Regions from separate parts of the Nonomuraea sp. 3-1Str genome, predicted to be linked through region 1. Evidence: riboswitches for the same ligand, from Rfam matches in the RefSeq annotation. Region 1 holds a riboswitch; each other region holds the start of a gene.

Region 1 (4,909 bases):
CTGACACTGAGCCTGCCGGGCGGCTGGAAGGTGTACGGCAAGGGCGACTGGATCCGCGTGGTCACCGGCTCGTGCCCCAAGCCCGGGTCGGGTTACGCCGGGTCGGAGTGCGACAGCTTCTGGATCCTCGGGCCGAAGGCCATCGAGCTGGGCGGCGAGGTGTTCGAGCCGTACACCGCCGAGCGCCCGTTCTACCCGGCCACCGACGTCCAGCCCTGCCCGCACGACCGCAGGTGGGGCGAGAGGCTCGGCGCCGCCAGGGTCAAGGGCCTGCGTCAGGTCGGCCCCGGCCACAAGGCGTACTACCGCGAATGGAAGGCCACCTGCGTCACCTACGACGGCGCCGAGGTCAGGTCGAGGTGGATCCAGCGCGAATGGTACCTGCCGAGGACCAAGGTGCTCGTCGTCGACCAGTGGAACACCCCGGGCCTGGCCGGCGTGCTCAAGCGCGCGACCTGGCGATGAAGGTGGCCTTCGGCCGGTCAGCCCTGGATGGGGCCGAGCTTGTCCAGGGCGTCGAGCTGCGCCTCCAGCCACCGTTCGGGAGGCAGCGCCGTGGCGGCGGCCACCAGCTCCCGGCGGCGGCGCACCCGCTCCTCCTCGGGCATGACCAGCGCCTCGTGCAGCGCGCCGGCCGTGTCGCTGATGTCGTAGGGATTGACCACGAGGGCGTGCGGCCCCAGCTCGGCCGCCGCCCCGGCCTCGCGCGACAGCACCAGGGCGGCGCGCGGCGACAGGATCGGGCCCTCCTTGGCCACCAGGTTCATGCCGTCGCGGATCGGGTTGACCAGGAGCACGTCGGCCATCCGGTAGGCGGCCAGCGAGCGCGGGTAGTCGTCGTTGACGTTGAGGATCAGCGGGTCCCAGTCCTCGGTGGCGTACTCGTCCTCGATCTCCTTGGCGCACCGCTGCACCGAGGCGGTGTACTCGCGGTACTCGGGCAGGTCGTGCCGGCTCGGGTAGGCGAAGGCCAGGTGGACGACCCGCCCGTGCCACTCGGGGTGGGCGGCCAGGAACTCGCGGTAGGCGAGCAGGCCGCGCACGATGTTCTTGGACAGCTCGGTCCGGTCGATGCGGACGATCAGGGCGCGGTCGCCGACCTGGTCGCGCAGCGCGGCCATGTGCGACTCGACGTCAGGCTCGCCGGCCCGCTCGCAGAGCGCGTCGCCGTCGACCCCGAGGCCGTGCACCCCGACGCGGGTCGTACGGCCCTCGTGGGTGATCGTACGGGCCGCGTGGTCGACCCTGGCGCCGAGCAGCGCCCGGCAGCAGTCCATGAACGCGTCCGCCCAGCGTGTGGCCAGGAAGCCGGCGTGGTCGGCGCCCAGGATGCCTTCGAGCACCTCGCGGGCCACGTCGTCGGGCAGCAGCGAGAAGTACTCGGGCGGCGCCCACGGCGTGTGGCTGAAGTGGGCGATGCGCAGGTCGGGCCGCTCGGCCCGGAGCATGGCGGGGGTGAGGGTCAGGTGGTAGTCCTGCACCATGACGCGGGCCCCGTGGTGGGCCTCCTCGGCCAGGGCCAGCGCGAACGCGCCGTTGTAGTCGCGGTACGACTCCCACTCGCGCAGGAACCTGGAGCCGAAACTGGGCGCATTGGGGGTGTCGTAGAGCAGGTGGTTGACGAACCAGAGTGTGGAGTTGGCCACCGCGTTGTAGGCGCGGTGGAACGTCGCCGCCGGGATGTCGAGCATCCGCAGGGCGCCCGTGTCGTAGCCCGTGTGGTCGAGCCGGCCTCCGGGGGCCTGCCGGGCGGCGATGCGGTCACCGTCGGACAGCGCGGCGCACACCCAGAGCACACCGTGGTCCCTGGTCACTCCGGACAGCCCGGACACCAGCCCCCCGCCGCCGCGTTTCATGGTCAGCGCGCCGTCGTCGTCGACGGTGAACGAGACCGGGCCTCTGTTGGAGGCGACCAGGACACTGTTCATTTAACCTCCCTCCGATCATAGGATCCCAGCTATGGCGCTTGATGAGCTAACCGAGGAACTGGCCCGTTCCGCCGCAGCCGGAGATCATCGCGCGCTCGGCGAGCTCCTGAAGCGGATCGAGCCCGACGTGATGCGGCATTGTGCCCGCATTCTCCCCTACCGCCAGGACGCCGAGGAGGCGTCCCAGGACACTCTGCTCGCGGTGGCCCGCAACATCGGTCGCTTCGAGGGGCGGGCCAGGTTCAGCACGTGGCTGCACATCGTGACGGCCAACTGCGCGCGGACCACGTACCGGTCGCTGAAGCGGCGGGCCGCCGAGCAGACCTCCGAGGAGCTGCCGGTGCAGAAACCCGACGTGGCGCGCGTCAGCGTCATCGCGGGGTCGCGGCTGGACCTGCTCGACGCCATGGAGGCGCTGGAGGCCGACAAGCCCGACCTGGCCCAGGCGCTGGTGCTGCGCGACATCGTCCAGCTCGACTACAACGAGGTGGCCGAGCAGCTCGGCATCCCGCTCGGCACCGCCAAGTCGCGCATCCACCAGGCGCGCAAGTACGTTCAGGCGGCGCTCGGCGACGACTACCGGTGAGATCACTCGTCTCATGCTATGAGACGAGTGGACGGCGGCGGCGCGTGGCCGGGTACAGTCTGATGCGACAACTGAATATTGCTCATCCAGAGGGGTGGAGGGACCGGCCCTGCGAAGCCCCGGCAACCCTCCCGGCTTGAGACTCGCGACCTGGCGAGGCCGACCGGGACAAGGTGCCAATTCCGGTCTGCGGTCAAGGTGGCCGCGGGCGAAGATGAGGGAAGGCCTCGCTTCATGTCGCTTGACTTCGGTCCTGCCACCGCCCTGTCCTGCCGCGAGTGCGGCACCCGCTACGACCTCGGTCCGAGCTTCGCGTGCCTGGAGTGTTTCGGGCCGCTAGAGGCGGCCTACTCCTTCGGCGACGTCCGTCGCGAGGACATCGAGGCGGGCCCGGCCAACATCTGGCGCTACCGCTCGCTGCTCCCCGTCCCCGCCGACGTGGCCACCAAGCCGAACATGAACCCCGGCTGGACCAAGCTCGTCAAGGCGGGCAACCTCGGCCGCGCGCTCGGCCTCAAGTCCCTGTACGTCAAGGACGACTCCGGCAACCCCACCCACTCCTTCAAGGACCGGGTCGTGGCCATCGCCGTCGAGGCGGCGCGCAACTTCGGCTTCCACACCCTGTCGTGCTCCTCCACGGGCAACCTCGCCGGAGCGGTGACGGCCGCGGCGGCCCGGGCCGGGCTCGACGCCTGCGTGTTCATCCCCGCCAACCTGGAGCAGGCCAAGATCGCCATGGCCCGGGTGTTCGGCGGCAAGCTCATCGGCATCGACGGCACCTACGACGAGGTCAACCGGTTCTGCTCGGAGCTGATCGGCGACCCGATGGGCGACAAGTGGGGGTTCGTCAACGTCAACCTCCGGCCGTACTACGCGGAGGGCTCCAAGACGCTCGCGTACGAGATCGCCGAGCAGCTCGGCTGGCGGCTCCCCGAGCAGATCGTCATCCCGATCGCCTCCGGGTCCCAGCTCACCAAGATCGACAAGGGCTTCAAGGAGCTGATCGCCCTGGGGCTGGTCGAGGACCGGCCGTACAAGGTGTTCGGCGCCCAGGCGCTCGGCTGCTCGCCCGTGTCGGCCGCCTTCAAGGCCGGCCACGACGTGGTCCAGCCGGTCAGGCCCGACACCATCGCCAAGTCGCTGGCCATCGGCAACCCCGCCGACGGCCCCTACGTGCTCGACATCGCCCGCCGCACCGGCGGCGCGGTGGAGGACGTGACGGACGCCGAGATCGTGGACGCGATCAAGCTGCTCGCCTCGACCGAGGGCATCTTCGCCGAGACGGCGGGCGGCGTCACGGTCGGCGTGCTGAAGAAGCTCGCCGAGAGCGGGCGGCTCGACCCCGAGGCGGAGACCGTGGTGCTCAACACCGGCGACGGGCTCAAGACGCTCGACGCGGTCTCCGGGGACGCCCAGCCCACGGCTGTGATCAAGCCCTCTCTCGACGCGTTCCGCGCGGCTGTCTGACCGCCGCACGCGGCTGCCCGTTCAACCAGGAAAGGCGACTTAATCATGAGTGTTTCTGTACGGATTCCCACCATCCTGCGCACGTACACCGGCGGAAACGCGGAAGTGAGTGGCGAGGGCACGACTCTTCGTGACGTCCTCGCAAAGCTCGACTCCGACTACCCGGGGATCGGCGCGCGAATTCTGGATGAATCGGGCAAGATTCGTCGTTTTGTCAACGTTTACGTGGGAGAAGAGGACGTCCGTTTCGCGCAGGGTCTGGACACGCCCGCGCCCGAAGGGGTCCAGATCTCCATCATCCCCGCGGTCGCCGGCGGCTGACGCCCCCCGCATCGCTCCCTGAAGGCGCCCCTCGTGGGCGCCTTCTGCTTTTCCCGGATATTCAATGTTGAACTACTTTGGCCATGTGCCCATACATCCCCTTAGGGAAACCGTTGAGAGGAATTGCGCGGTTTGCGGGTTGACTCTGTTGCCAAACGCCGTGCCACAGGTATGGTCGAGGACGATCGTCCGGCTGTTTTGCCATAAGTCGTGGCGATTGCGGGTCTCGCGGACGAATGGGCGGGATCCGCGAGCCCAGTAAGAGGAGTCGGAAGTGGCGCAGGGCACCGTCAAGTGGTTCAACGCGGACAAGGGCTACGGCTTCATCGCGGTAGACGGTGGTAAGGATGTATTCGTCCATTACTCGGCAATCATGATGGACGGCTATCGCTCTCTCGAACAGGGCCAGCGGGTCGAGTTCGAGATCACACAGGGCCAGAAGGGGCCGCAGGCGGAGTCCGTCCGCGCTGTCTGACCCAGGTCGCTGGCGTCCAGTGGCAGGCCGCGCGGCAGCGCAGTCCGTACGGCCTGCCCTCGCACCCTCGTCGAAGATCACGGCGGGTCCCTCCGGGGCCCGCCGTGCGGCTGACCTGGGCGCCTGCGGTGC
Region 2 (4,909 bases), on a different contig from region 1:
GCCGGGACCCGCCTGCTCGCCGTCGCCGACGGCTACGGCAATCAAGGAGCCCCAGCCAGCGCGGCCGCCGTCGACGCGCTCAAGCACCTCGAAACCGAGAGCATCTCGGAGGGCAACCTCCTCGACGTCCTCGAAGACGCCGTCGAACTGGCCAAGCAGGCCGTCAACGGCATCGCCGGGGTCGACCCCGCTTCCGAGGAGGCCGGCACGACACTCACCGCAATGCTCTGGACCGGCTCGCAACTGGCCCTCATCCACATCGGCGACTCCCGCGTCTACCTCCTGCGCGAGGGAAGGCTGTTCCAGATCACCGACGACCACACCATGGTGCAGTCGATGGTCGAGGAAGGACGCATCAGCCCGGAAGAAGCCGCCTCCCACCCCCAGCGGTCGCTGCTGATTCGAGCCCTGGGCCACGGAGCCGATGACACTCCTGACATGCGCCTGCACGAAGCTCAGCAGGGAGACCGATACCTGCTCTGCTCCGACGGCCTGTCGACCGTCGTGCCGACCGAGAAGACCCGCCGGGTGCTCTCCGAGATCAGCGAGCCGCAGCAGGCGGTCCGCGAACTCATCGCCCTCGCCAACGGCTCCGGCGGTCCCGACAACGCCAGCTGCGTGGTCGCCGACGTCATGGAGCTCCAGCAGCAGGAGTGAGCGGCATGCACTCGACTCCGGTGATCCGTGCAGCCGACCCCAGTTGACGCGCGGTATGTCTCCTTCCGGACGGAAGGGCAGCTGCATCGGGAGCGGGCTGAAGGGGGCGAGCCGGTGCAGGGTGGTCTTGGCCACCGCGCGGGTCTCGTCCGCAGCTTGTGCTGGGTCTGACGCTGGGGTTTGCTCACGACGTGAACCAGCAGACCTTCTACGGCGCCATCCCGCTCCCCCAGGAGGAAGTCACCCGGCTCGTCACCGCAGGCGTGCGGGCCTTCCTCCGCAGCTATGCGGCCTCCGCCGCCTAGCGCCCCAACACAGTTCTGCGTGACATCGCAGGTTGCTGATTGTCAGCGTGCATTCACCGGCAGGCCGGTCAGATCCAGGCGACGGTCAGTCCGCAACTGGATCTCGCCGTACGGGGTCATATTCGACGGCTGTCTGGGGTTACCGATCGTTCTCGCTGGTCAGCGGCTTGAAGGTCTGTACGAGACGTAGAGCAAGTAGGCTGACCATGATCACCTGCGACCGTGAGGGAGCCGCTCATGACCGCCGACCCGACGATGACCCGGATCGGCCGGGGGGTGGAGTTGCATCACCATCAAGGCCGGCGCGAAGCCGCTCGCGAGTTGTTCGCGCAGATCTGGGACGACATCGGCGGCGAGCGAGGCGACCCGCTGCATGTCTGCGTCCTTGCCCACTCGATGGCCGATGTGCAGGATGACGTGCACCAGGAGCTGATGTGGGATCTGCGGGCGCTTGCCGCCGTCGGCCTGATCACGGATGAGCGGGTGGCCCAGGCCGGAGTGCCGCTTTCGGTGGCCGCCCTGTATCCGTCGTTGCACCTGAACCTCAGCGAGTGCTACCGCAAGCTGGGCGACCTCGACCGCGCCCGCGAGCACCTCCGGCAGGCGCGGGCCGGGATCGGCGCACTCGGCGACGACGAGTACGGGCGACTCATCAAGGGTGGACTGGAGCAGCTGGCCGAACAGTTGGGTGAGACCGTCTGACTCCGAGCCCGGCCAAGGATGACGTCGATCACGACGCCGCCGGGCCGGACACTCATCCGGGCGTGCCCACTGAGGCCAGCCGGGTCATGAGGGATTGCCGGACAGCCGGCCATTCGGACGCGACCACCGCGAACATCGCCGAGTCCCGCAACATCCCCTCCTCGCCGGGTGCCCAGGACATCGACCAGTTGCGCAGGACACCCTCAAAGCCGATACCGAGTCGCTCCAACGCCCGCCGGCACCGGTGGTTGCGGGCGTCGGTCTTCAGATCGACCCGCGCGACCCCCAGGGACTCGAACGCATGCCCCAGCAGCAGCAGCTTCGCCTCGGCGTTGATCCCGCTGCCCTGCGCCGACGCCGCGAGCCAGGTGAAGCCGATCTCGATCGCTCGCAGGGCCGGCCGATCCGGCCATGACCGCGGATCCCACAAGCCCCTGCACCCCACCGCCTTGCCGTCACGCACCCGGACCTGCGCGAACGGCGTCAACCCACGCCTGGCCAACTGCGTCGCCACATACCCCCGCATCTCGCTCCCGCGGGGAACCAGCGTGAACCCGTAGGACGCCCGGTCCTCTTCCGCGGCCGCCGCCAGGTCGGCCGCGTGCTCCATCGTCAACGGCTCCAGCCGCACCAACGAACCAGCGAGCACAGGAACATCGAGCTGAACACTCATCAGACCTTCCTCATCGTTCCTGGCGTTGGCACCTTGCCCGTACTGGGCAGGTTGTCGGACCGTCACAGGGCCAGGTCCCTCAGATCCTCTGGATGATCACCGAAGATCGATTGTCCCCAACGACTGACAACCACGTCAACAGTGAAGAACGCGGCGAAGCCGGCCCTGGCCACCTAGATCACGATGTGCCTTCGGTGGGGAGTTCGACGCGGCGGAAGATCCGCCACAGGGTCAGGTCGTAGAGGGTCTTGGCGGTCCCGGCGATGAGGAACGGCCAGCCCAGACCCAGGGGCAGCAGCAGCCCGGCGAGCGCGGGACCGGCGGGCCGGGTCAGGTAGCGGGCGGTGTTGGTGACGACGGCTGTGGTGATGCGCTCGGCGGGCGGGACCATGGCCATGACGTAGGCCTGGCGGGTGGGCACGTCCATCGAGGACAGGCAGGCGCGGGCCAGCAGCAGCCCCGCCGCCACCGGGAACTCTGAGGCGAAGGCGACGCCGATCAGCAGCAGGTTACTCGGCAGGTGGGTGAAGACCATCGTGTTCAGCAGTCCGATCCTGGCCGCGAGGACCGGCGCGAGGAGGAAGGAAGCGGTCTGCAGGACGGCACAGCCCGCGAACAGCAGCCCGATGCTCGCCGTGTCAGCTTGGTAGTGGACGCCCAGCCAGTAGGCCAGGTAGGCCTGCGCAACGAAACCCCCTGCCAGGCTGTCCACGGCGAACAGCGCCGCCAGCCGGACCACGACCGGGCGGGGCCGGACCGGCGCGGAGACCTGAGTCGAGGCCACCTCCAGCGAAGCGGGCAGCCGCAGGGCCAGCAACGCACCAGCCACGCCCACGGCCAGCAACACCCCGCCGAGCAGCAACCGCGAGGGCGGGAGCGCGCCCAGCAGCGCGCCGGCGGTCCCGGCGGTGGCGGCGACGGCGTTGTAGAGGCCGAAACCGCGCACGGCCACGCCGCTGCCATCCAGCATGACCTGCTCCACGGTGGTGAACGGCCCGGACTCGACCACCTCGACCGACAGCGCGCCGGACAGAGCGGCCAGGCACAGCAGCCACACCGGAGCTCCGACCGCGATCAGCGACCCGCACAGGGCCAGGGCCAGGCACAACACGGCGTAGGAGCGGCGACGGCCGAACCGGTCGCCCCAGCGGGCCAGGGCGATGCCGGCCAGCGCGCCCCCGGCCATCACGGCGGCCAGCACGAGACCGACCCCGGCGGCCTGCAGCCCCTCGGCCAGCAGCAGCGTGGCGAGCTGGACGGCGGCCAGTCCGTACGCCAGGCCGCGTAAGGCCTGCGCTGCGAAGATCAACCGCGCGGCACTCACCCGGGCTTCCTCCCGTCCCCCAGCCATCCATCACATCCATCAGGCATATCGATCCCCTTGCACTCAGTTTCCTCGAAGGCCCGCCCTCACCGCCTGCTGGCGGCAGGATCGCGTCCAGCCTGCCGGCGCCCGAAGCGCACGATCCGGTTCGGACGTTCCTCAGACCCCAACCTCAACCGCCGATCGAGCCCGGTCGGGTTCTCTGTCACACCGCCTCAGCGGGGTCCGAGCCGTGACCGCCTCGCCGCCGCAACAGCCGGGCCGTCAGGGCAAGCATCAGGACGATCGTTGCGATCCTCGACACATCCACCCGGCCTGGTGCAACACGGCACCCGCGGGGGGCCGGCAGCCCCCGCCCGCACCTCAGGCCACCAGGCCGAGCGCCGCCCCCGCGACCGCCCGAGCCCGTGCGGGCGACAGCAGCAGATCCACCGAGTCCGACACCTGGTCCACACACCCCACCAGCGGCAACCCCCGGATCACCGGATCCGACACCGCCTCCAGCAGCGCCTGCGTGAACCGGTCGCCCCCGATCACCCGGAACGGCCGGTCGTGAAAGCCGCGCACCCGCTCATCCAGCGTCGCGGCCAGCCCCAGCCGGTTCTGCGTCGAGGCCACCCTCCCGTACGCCGCCGCCAGCGCCGCCTCGCGCTCGCGCCACGTCCGCGCCGCCAGCGCCCGGCCCAAGGACTCCCCCAGTTCCGCCGAGCCCGGCAGGCGCGCCAGCGCGCTGCCCAGCCACTTGGCGTACGGCGGATAGCGGCGGCGCAGCAGCAGGGCCAGCCGCATCACCTCCCGCGCCAGCCGCGCCCCGACCACCGCCGACCCCAGCTCGTCGCCCACCTCGCCGCACCGGCCGGGGAACGGCTCCTCCTGCGCGATGCGCCGCCACTGACAGGCCAGCACGTACCGCCACACGTCGGCCGGATACCAGCGCAGCACCGACCGGGCCGCCTCCAGCCCGTCCGGCAGCCCGTCGTGGAACACCTCCCCCCGCGTCACCTCGGCCAGCGACTGCCACGGCACCGACAGCCAGTCCAGCAGCGACACCCCGGCGCGCGGGTCGAACCCGAGCCGCCCCGCCAGCCACTCCCCCAGCTCGGCCACCTCCACGCCGGGCCGCAGGACACCGTGGTAGCCGAACACCGTCGGCAAGCCTCGGAAGCGCTCCGGCAGGCCCGCCACCACCCGCGACCGCACCTCCTCCACCTCGCCGGCCGCCACGAACAGCAGCACCCGAGGTCCCCA
Region 3 (4,909 bases), on a different contig from region 1:
TGGAGCGGCGTGTCGTAGCGCAGCAGCTCCTCGACCGCCGTGGGCAGCAGGGACCGGTCCGCGCGCAGCCGGGCGAGCTGGTCCGGGTGCCGGAACAGCGACCACCAGCCGTTGCCCGTGCCGTTCACGGTGGCCTCGTGGCCGGCGTTGAGCAGGAGCACGCAGGTGCCGGCCAGCTCGTCCTCGGTCAGCTCGTCGATGCCGGCCAGCGCGCTGATCAGGTCGTCGCCGGGGTCGGCGGCGCGCTCGCGGGCCAGCGCCTTGAGGTAGCCCTCGAACTCCTCGGCCGCGCGCACCGCCGCGTGCTGCGCCTCCGGCGTGGGGTTGAGCTCGTACATGCCGCACATGTCGGCCGACCAGGGGCGCAGCAGGTGACGGTCCGACTCGGGGATGCCCAGCATCTCCGCGATGACCGTCACCGGCAGCGGCTCGGCGACCTCGGCGATGAGGTCGCCGCCGCCCTTCTCCACGAACGCGTCCACCAGGCCCCCTGCGACCGCCCGCACGCGGGGCCGCAGCGACTCCACCATGCGCGGCGTGAACGCCTTGGACACGAGCCGCCGCAGCCGGGTGTGCAGCGGCGGCTCGACTTCGAGCATGCCGTTCCGGCTGACCCTCCAGAACGGCTCCTGGAAGTCCGGCTCGGGCGTCCTGCCGAACTCCTCGTGCGTCGCCACGTGAAGGTAGGTCCGGCCCAGGCGACGATCCCTGAGCAGGGCGTTCACGTCGGCGTGCCGGGAGATCAGCCACTGGTCGGTGGGCTCGTAGTAGGTCACCGGGTCCGTACGGCGCAGCTCGTCGTAGACGCCGTACGGGTGGGCGACGAAATCCGGATTCCGGGGGTCAAAGCGCACTACTGCATCTTAGGAGGCTCCTCCGAGGTGGCGAGCTGCTTGGAGTGGCGGCCGCGCATCCTGATGTTCAGGAGCTCCACGATGACGGAGAAGGCCATGGCGAAGTAGATGTAGCCCTTCGGGATGTGCTGACCGAGCCCCTCGGCGACGAGGACCACCCCGATCAGCACGAGGAACGCCAGGGCCAGCATCTTGATGCTCGGGTGCAGGTCCACGAACCTGCTGATCGGTCCCGAGGCGAACAGCATCACCAGCACCGCCACGATGACGGCCGCGATCATGACGCCCAGCTCGTCCACCATGCCGACGGCGGTGATGACCGAGTCCAGCGAGAACACCACGTCGAGCACCATGATCTGCAGGATGACCGAGACGAACGAGGTGGCCACGCGCTTCTTGCCGTCCTCCTCCTTCAGCTCCATGCTGTGCCCGATCTCGGTGACGCTCTTGGCGAGCAGGAACAGCCCGCCCAGCAGCAGGATCAGGTCGCGCCCGGATATCTCCTGGCCGAAAACCTCGAACAGCGGGGCCGTCAGCCGAACCACCCACGACAGCGCCAGCAGCAGGAGCAGCCGGCTGACCAGGGCCGCCCCGAGACCGAGCACGCGGGCCCTGTCACGCTGCTCGGGCGGCAGCTTGCCGGCCAGGATGGAGATGAAGATGATGTTGTCGATGCCTAGGACGATCTCCAGAGCGACAAGGGTGAAGAACCCTATCCAGATCTGAGGGTCGGTCACCCAATCCAGCATCTGCTTACCTCCACATTTCGGTCGGGGACGGCCGGTTTCCCAGGTCCAACGAGTCGGGTGCCGAGGAAGTTCGCGAGGTTGCGATTCATCGGGGACTGTCGGTTATAGTTCGGACGTAGGTCATGAGTGCCAGCACGAAGCCCCGGCTAGCTGGCCGGCAACCCTCGCGTCCGCGGCGGGGTGCCCCGGGTGAAGACCTGGTCCGTCACGAGGTGTGGCGGGCAAGCGCGGGCTCCGAGGCTGCTCCAGGGGTCCGATGGCCTTGCAGGAGGTTCGCCTTGTCCACGTTGAGCATCTTCGGCTCCGCCCCCGCCCAGTCCACCGCCGGCGCGTCCGCCGGTACGTCGCATCCGCGTGGCCACCGGCCGATCCCGGCCGTGCTCGGCGCCGATCTGGAGGTGCCGGTCAGGGGCGGGCGGCTCGTGGGGTACGCCAACCTGGACTACGCCGCCAGTGCTCCCTGTCTGGAGCCGGTCAGCGCCGCGGTCACCGCCGCGCTCCCGGCCTACTCCAGCGTCCACCGCGGCGCCGGCTACGCCTCCCAGCTCACCACCGCCCGGTACGAGCAGGCGCGCCACACGGTCCGCGCCTTCGCCGGCGCCCGTCCCGACGACGCGGTCATCTTCACGCGCAACACCACGGACGCCACGAACCTGCTGGCCGGCTGCCTGCCCGCCGGCACCACGACTGTCGTGTTCGACACCGAGCACCACGCCTCGCTGCTGCCGTGGAAGAGGGTCGTGCGGCTCGCCGCGCCCGCGTTCCCCGGTGAGGCCGTCCGCGCGGCCGACGAGGCGCTGGCCGCCGTGGACGGGCCCAAGCTGCTCGTGGTGACCGCCGCGTCGAACGTCACCGGCGAGCTGTGGCCGATCGCGGCGCTGGCGCACATCGCGCACCGCCACGGGGCGCGCATCCTCGTGGACGCCGCCCAGCTCGTGCCGCACCGTCGGCTCAACCTGACGGCACTTGACCTCGACTACGTGGCCTTCTCGGGCCACAAGCTGTACGCGCCGTTCGGGGCCGGGGTGCTGATCGGGCGCCGCGACTGGCTGGCCGCGGGCGAGCCGTACCTGAAGGGCGGCGGAGCCGTGCGGTCCGTCGCGCCGGGCGAGGACGGGATCACCGAGTGGCACGACGACCCCGAGCCGCGCCACGAGGCCGGCACACCGAACGTGCTGGGCGCCATCGCGCTGGCCGCCGCCTGCGACGCACTCACCGCCACGGGCTGGACGGCGCTGGTGCGCGAGGAGGAGCGGCTGATCGCGCGGCTGCGCACCGGACTCGCCTCCATCGAGGGCGTACGGGAGCTGTCGCTGTGGGGGCCGGACCACCCGCGCGTGGGCATCGTGTCGTTCACCGTGGACGGGCTCACTGCGCGCGAGGTCGCCGAGGCCCTGTCGGGTGACTACGGCATCGGGGTGCGCGACGGCAAGTTCTGCGCGCACCCGTTCGTCCGGCACCTGCTGGGAGAGACCGATGGCGGCTGCGAGGACGGCACGGCTTCGGCGGTGCGGGCCTCGATCGGCATCGGGACGACCGAGGAGCACGTGGACCGCCTCGTCGGCGCCCTGCGCGACCTCGCCGCCCGCCGCCCCGCCTGACCGTCACCGGTTGGGTGGCTTGCGGTGCTCGTCGTTGAAGAGCGCGTCAAGGTCGCTCATGTCCTGGTCGCTGAGGTTGCCGGGCCGGTGTGAGCCGTCGTCCGGAGGGTGCTGCCGGGGCGCCGTCGTGTCCTCCGCGGGCGTGCTCCTGGGCATGGGCTGCGTCGGCGGCGCGGGCTGGGATTCGGCAGGCGGGACAGGCGCCGCCCTGGTGGGTGCGGCAGGCGCGGCTCCTGCGGACGCGCCGGCCGTCTCCTGCGCGGCGTGACGGTGCTCGGCCTTGCGCCGGTACCAGTGGGTGAGCACCTGGTCGACGCTCGCCCGCCCGCCTCCCAGCACGAGAAGCAGCAGGCACACCGACCCCAGTGCCCCGACGAGCTCCCAGCCCCCGCTGGAGCTCAGGATCCCATGCCCGCGGTGGACGAACACGAAGGCGCCGCCGAGCACGACGAGCAGCGCCACCGCCGCCGGCCGCACCAGCAGGCCGATGATCAGCAGGATGCCCCCCACGGTCTCCACGGTGGCCGTGAACGCGGCGGCGAGCTGCGGCAGCGGCACTCCGCTCTGGCCCATCATCTTCGACACGGCCCCCAGACCACCCTGCCACTTCTGCAATCCGTGAGCCACGAAGATCACGCCGATCACGATCCGCACAATGAGCGCGGCCAGATCGAACATCACTCTCTTCATGGTGATTCTCCCCCCATTTGCTGCTATATCTCCCCGCCGTCCGGTTTGGCGATGCGCGTCCATACCGTTCCTTGACCGACCCCGACCGGACGGGGCCGTCCACCCCGCGCTGGATCACCACGGCGACCGGTGGCAGCATGGGCCCTATGACGGAACGCGTGGTCGGCATCGGCGCGGGCGCGAAGGAGCTGGCGACCGAGGACATGATCCTCAACATCGGCCCGCAGCACCCGTCGACCCATGGCGTCCTGCGGCTGCGCCTCACCCTGGACGGCGAGCGCATCGCCACGGCCGAGCCGATCATCGGCTACATGCACCGGGGCGCCGAGAAGCTGTTCGAGGTCCGCGATTTCCGGCAGGTCATCATGCTGGCCAACCGGCACGACTGGCTGTCCGGCTTCGCCAACGAGCTGGGCGTGGTCATCGCGGCCGAGCGCCTGCTCGGCATGGAGCCGCCCGTCCGCGCCGTCTGGGCCCGCACGCTGCTGGCCGAGCTCAACCGGGTGCTCAGCCACCTGATGTTCCTCGGCTCCTATCCGCTGGAGCTCGGCGCGATCACCCCCGTCTTCTACGCCTTCAACGAGCGCGAACGCATCCAGGGCGTCATGGAGGAGATCTCCGGCGGCCGCATGCACTACATGTTCAACCGGGTCGGCGGCCTCAAGGAGGAGCTCCCGTACGGATGGCTCGACCGGGTGTCGGAGGCGGTGGCCGAGACCCGGCGCCGCGTCCCCGACATCGAGGACCTCATCCTCGGCAACGAGATCTTCCTGGCCCGCACCAAGGGCGTGGGCGTGCTCGGACGCGAGCAGATCATGCAGTACGGCGTCAGCGGCCCCATCGCCCGCGCCTCCGGCGTGGACTTCGACCTGCGGCGCGACCAGCCGTACCTTGCCTACCCCGAGCTGCCCGTGAAGGTCGTCACGCGTGGCGCGGGCGACTGCCACTCCCGTTTCGAGGTGCTGCTGGAGCAGCTCAAGGTCTCCCTCGACCTGGCCGACGCCTGCGTGGAGCG

Evidence for each region. A riboswitch is a leader RNA that binds a small molecule or an ion and turns the genes downstream of it on or off. The one in region 1 is predicted to bind S-adenosylmethionine.
Region 2: linked by a shared signal. The riboswitch ahead of MTP10_RS39575 (GNAT family protein) and the one ahead of thrC (threonine synthase) in region 1 are both predicted to bind S-adenosylmethionine.
Region 3: linked by a shared signal. The riboswitch ahead of MTP10_RS06290 (aminotransferase class V-fold PLP-dependent enzyme) and the one ahead of thrC (threonine synthase) in region 1 are both predicted to bind S-adenosylmethionine.

What each region holds. Positions count from the first base shown of each region.
Region 1 covers NZ_JALHBK010000038.1:46,096-51,004, reverse strand. Annotated here, with positions in the region: gene MTP10_RS38180 (hypothetical protein) at 1-465, shown strand, start outside; gene MTP10_RS38175 (trehalose-6-phosphate synthase) at 483-1,928, opposite strand; gene MTP10_RS38170 (RNA polymerase sigma factor) at 1,960-2,514, shown strand; SAM riboswitch class I at 2,594-2,735, shown strand; gene thrC (threonine synthase) at 2,749-3,981, shown strand; gene MTP10_RS38160 (MoaD/ThiS family protein) at 4,027-4,302, shown strand; gene MTP10_RS38155 (cold-shock protein) at 4,577-4,777, shown strand.
Region 2 covers NZ_JALHBK010000043.1:15,930-20,838, reverse strand. Annotated here, with positions in the region: gene MTP10_RS39585 (MerR family transcriptional regulator) at 1-657, shown strand, start outside; gene MTP10_RS39580 (hypothetical protein) at 1,200-1,664, shown strand; gene MTP10_RS39575 (GNAT family protein) at 1,717-2,337, opposite strand; SAM riboswitch class I at 2,345-2,436, opposite strand; gene MTP10_RS39570 (MFS transporter) at 2,516-3,661, opposite strand; gene MTP10_RS39565 (DUF4037 domain-containing protein) at 4,025-4,909, opposite strand, start outside.
Region 3 covers NZ_JALHBK010000002.1:532,675-537,583, reverse strand. Annotated here, with positions in the region: gene MTP10_RS06300 (cytochrome P450) at 1-854, opposite strand, end outside; gene MTP10_RS06295 (TerC family protein) at 854-1,591, opposite strand; SAM riboswitch class IV at 1,722-1,837, shown strand; gene MTP10_RS06290 (aminotransferase class V-fold PLP-dependent enzyme) at 1,882-3,204, shown strand; gene MTP10_RS06285 (DoxX family protein) at 3,208-3,894, opposite strand; gene MTP10_RS06280 (NADH-quinone oxidoreductase subunit D) at 4,041-4,909, shown strand, end outside.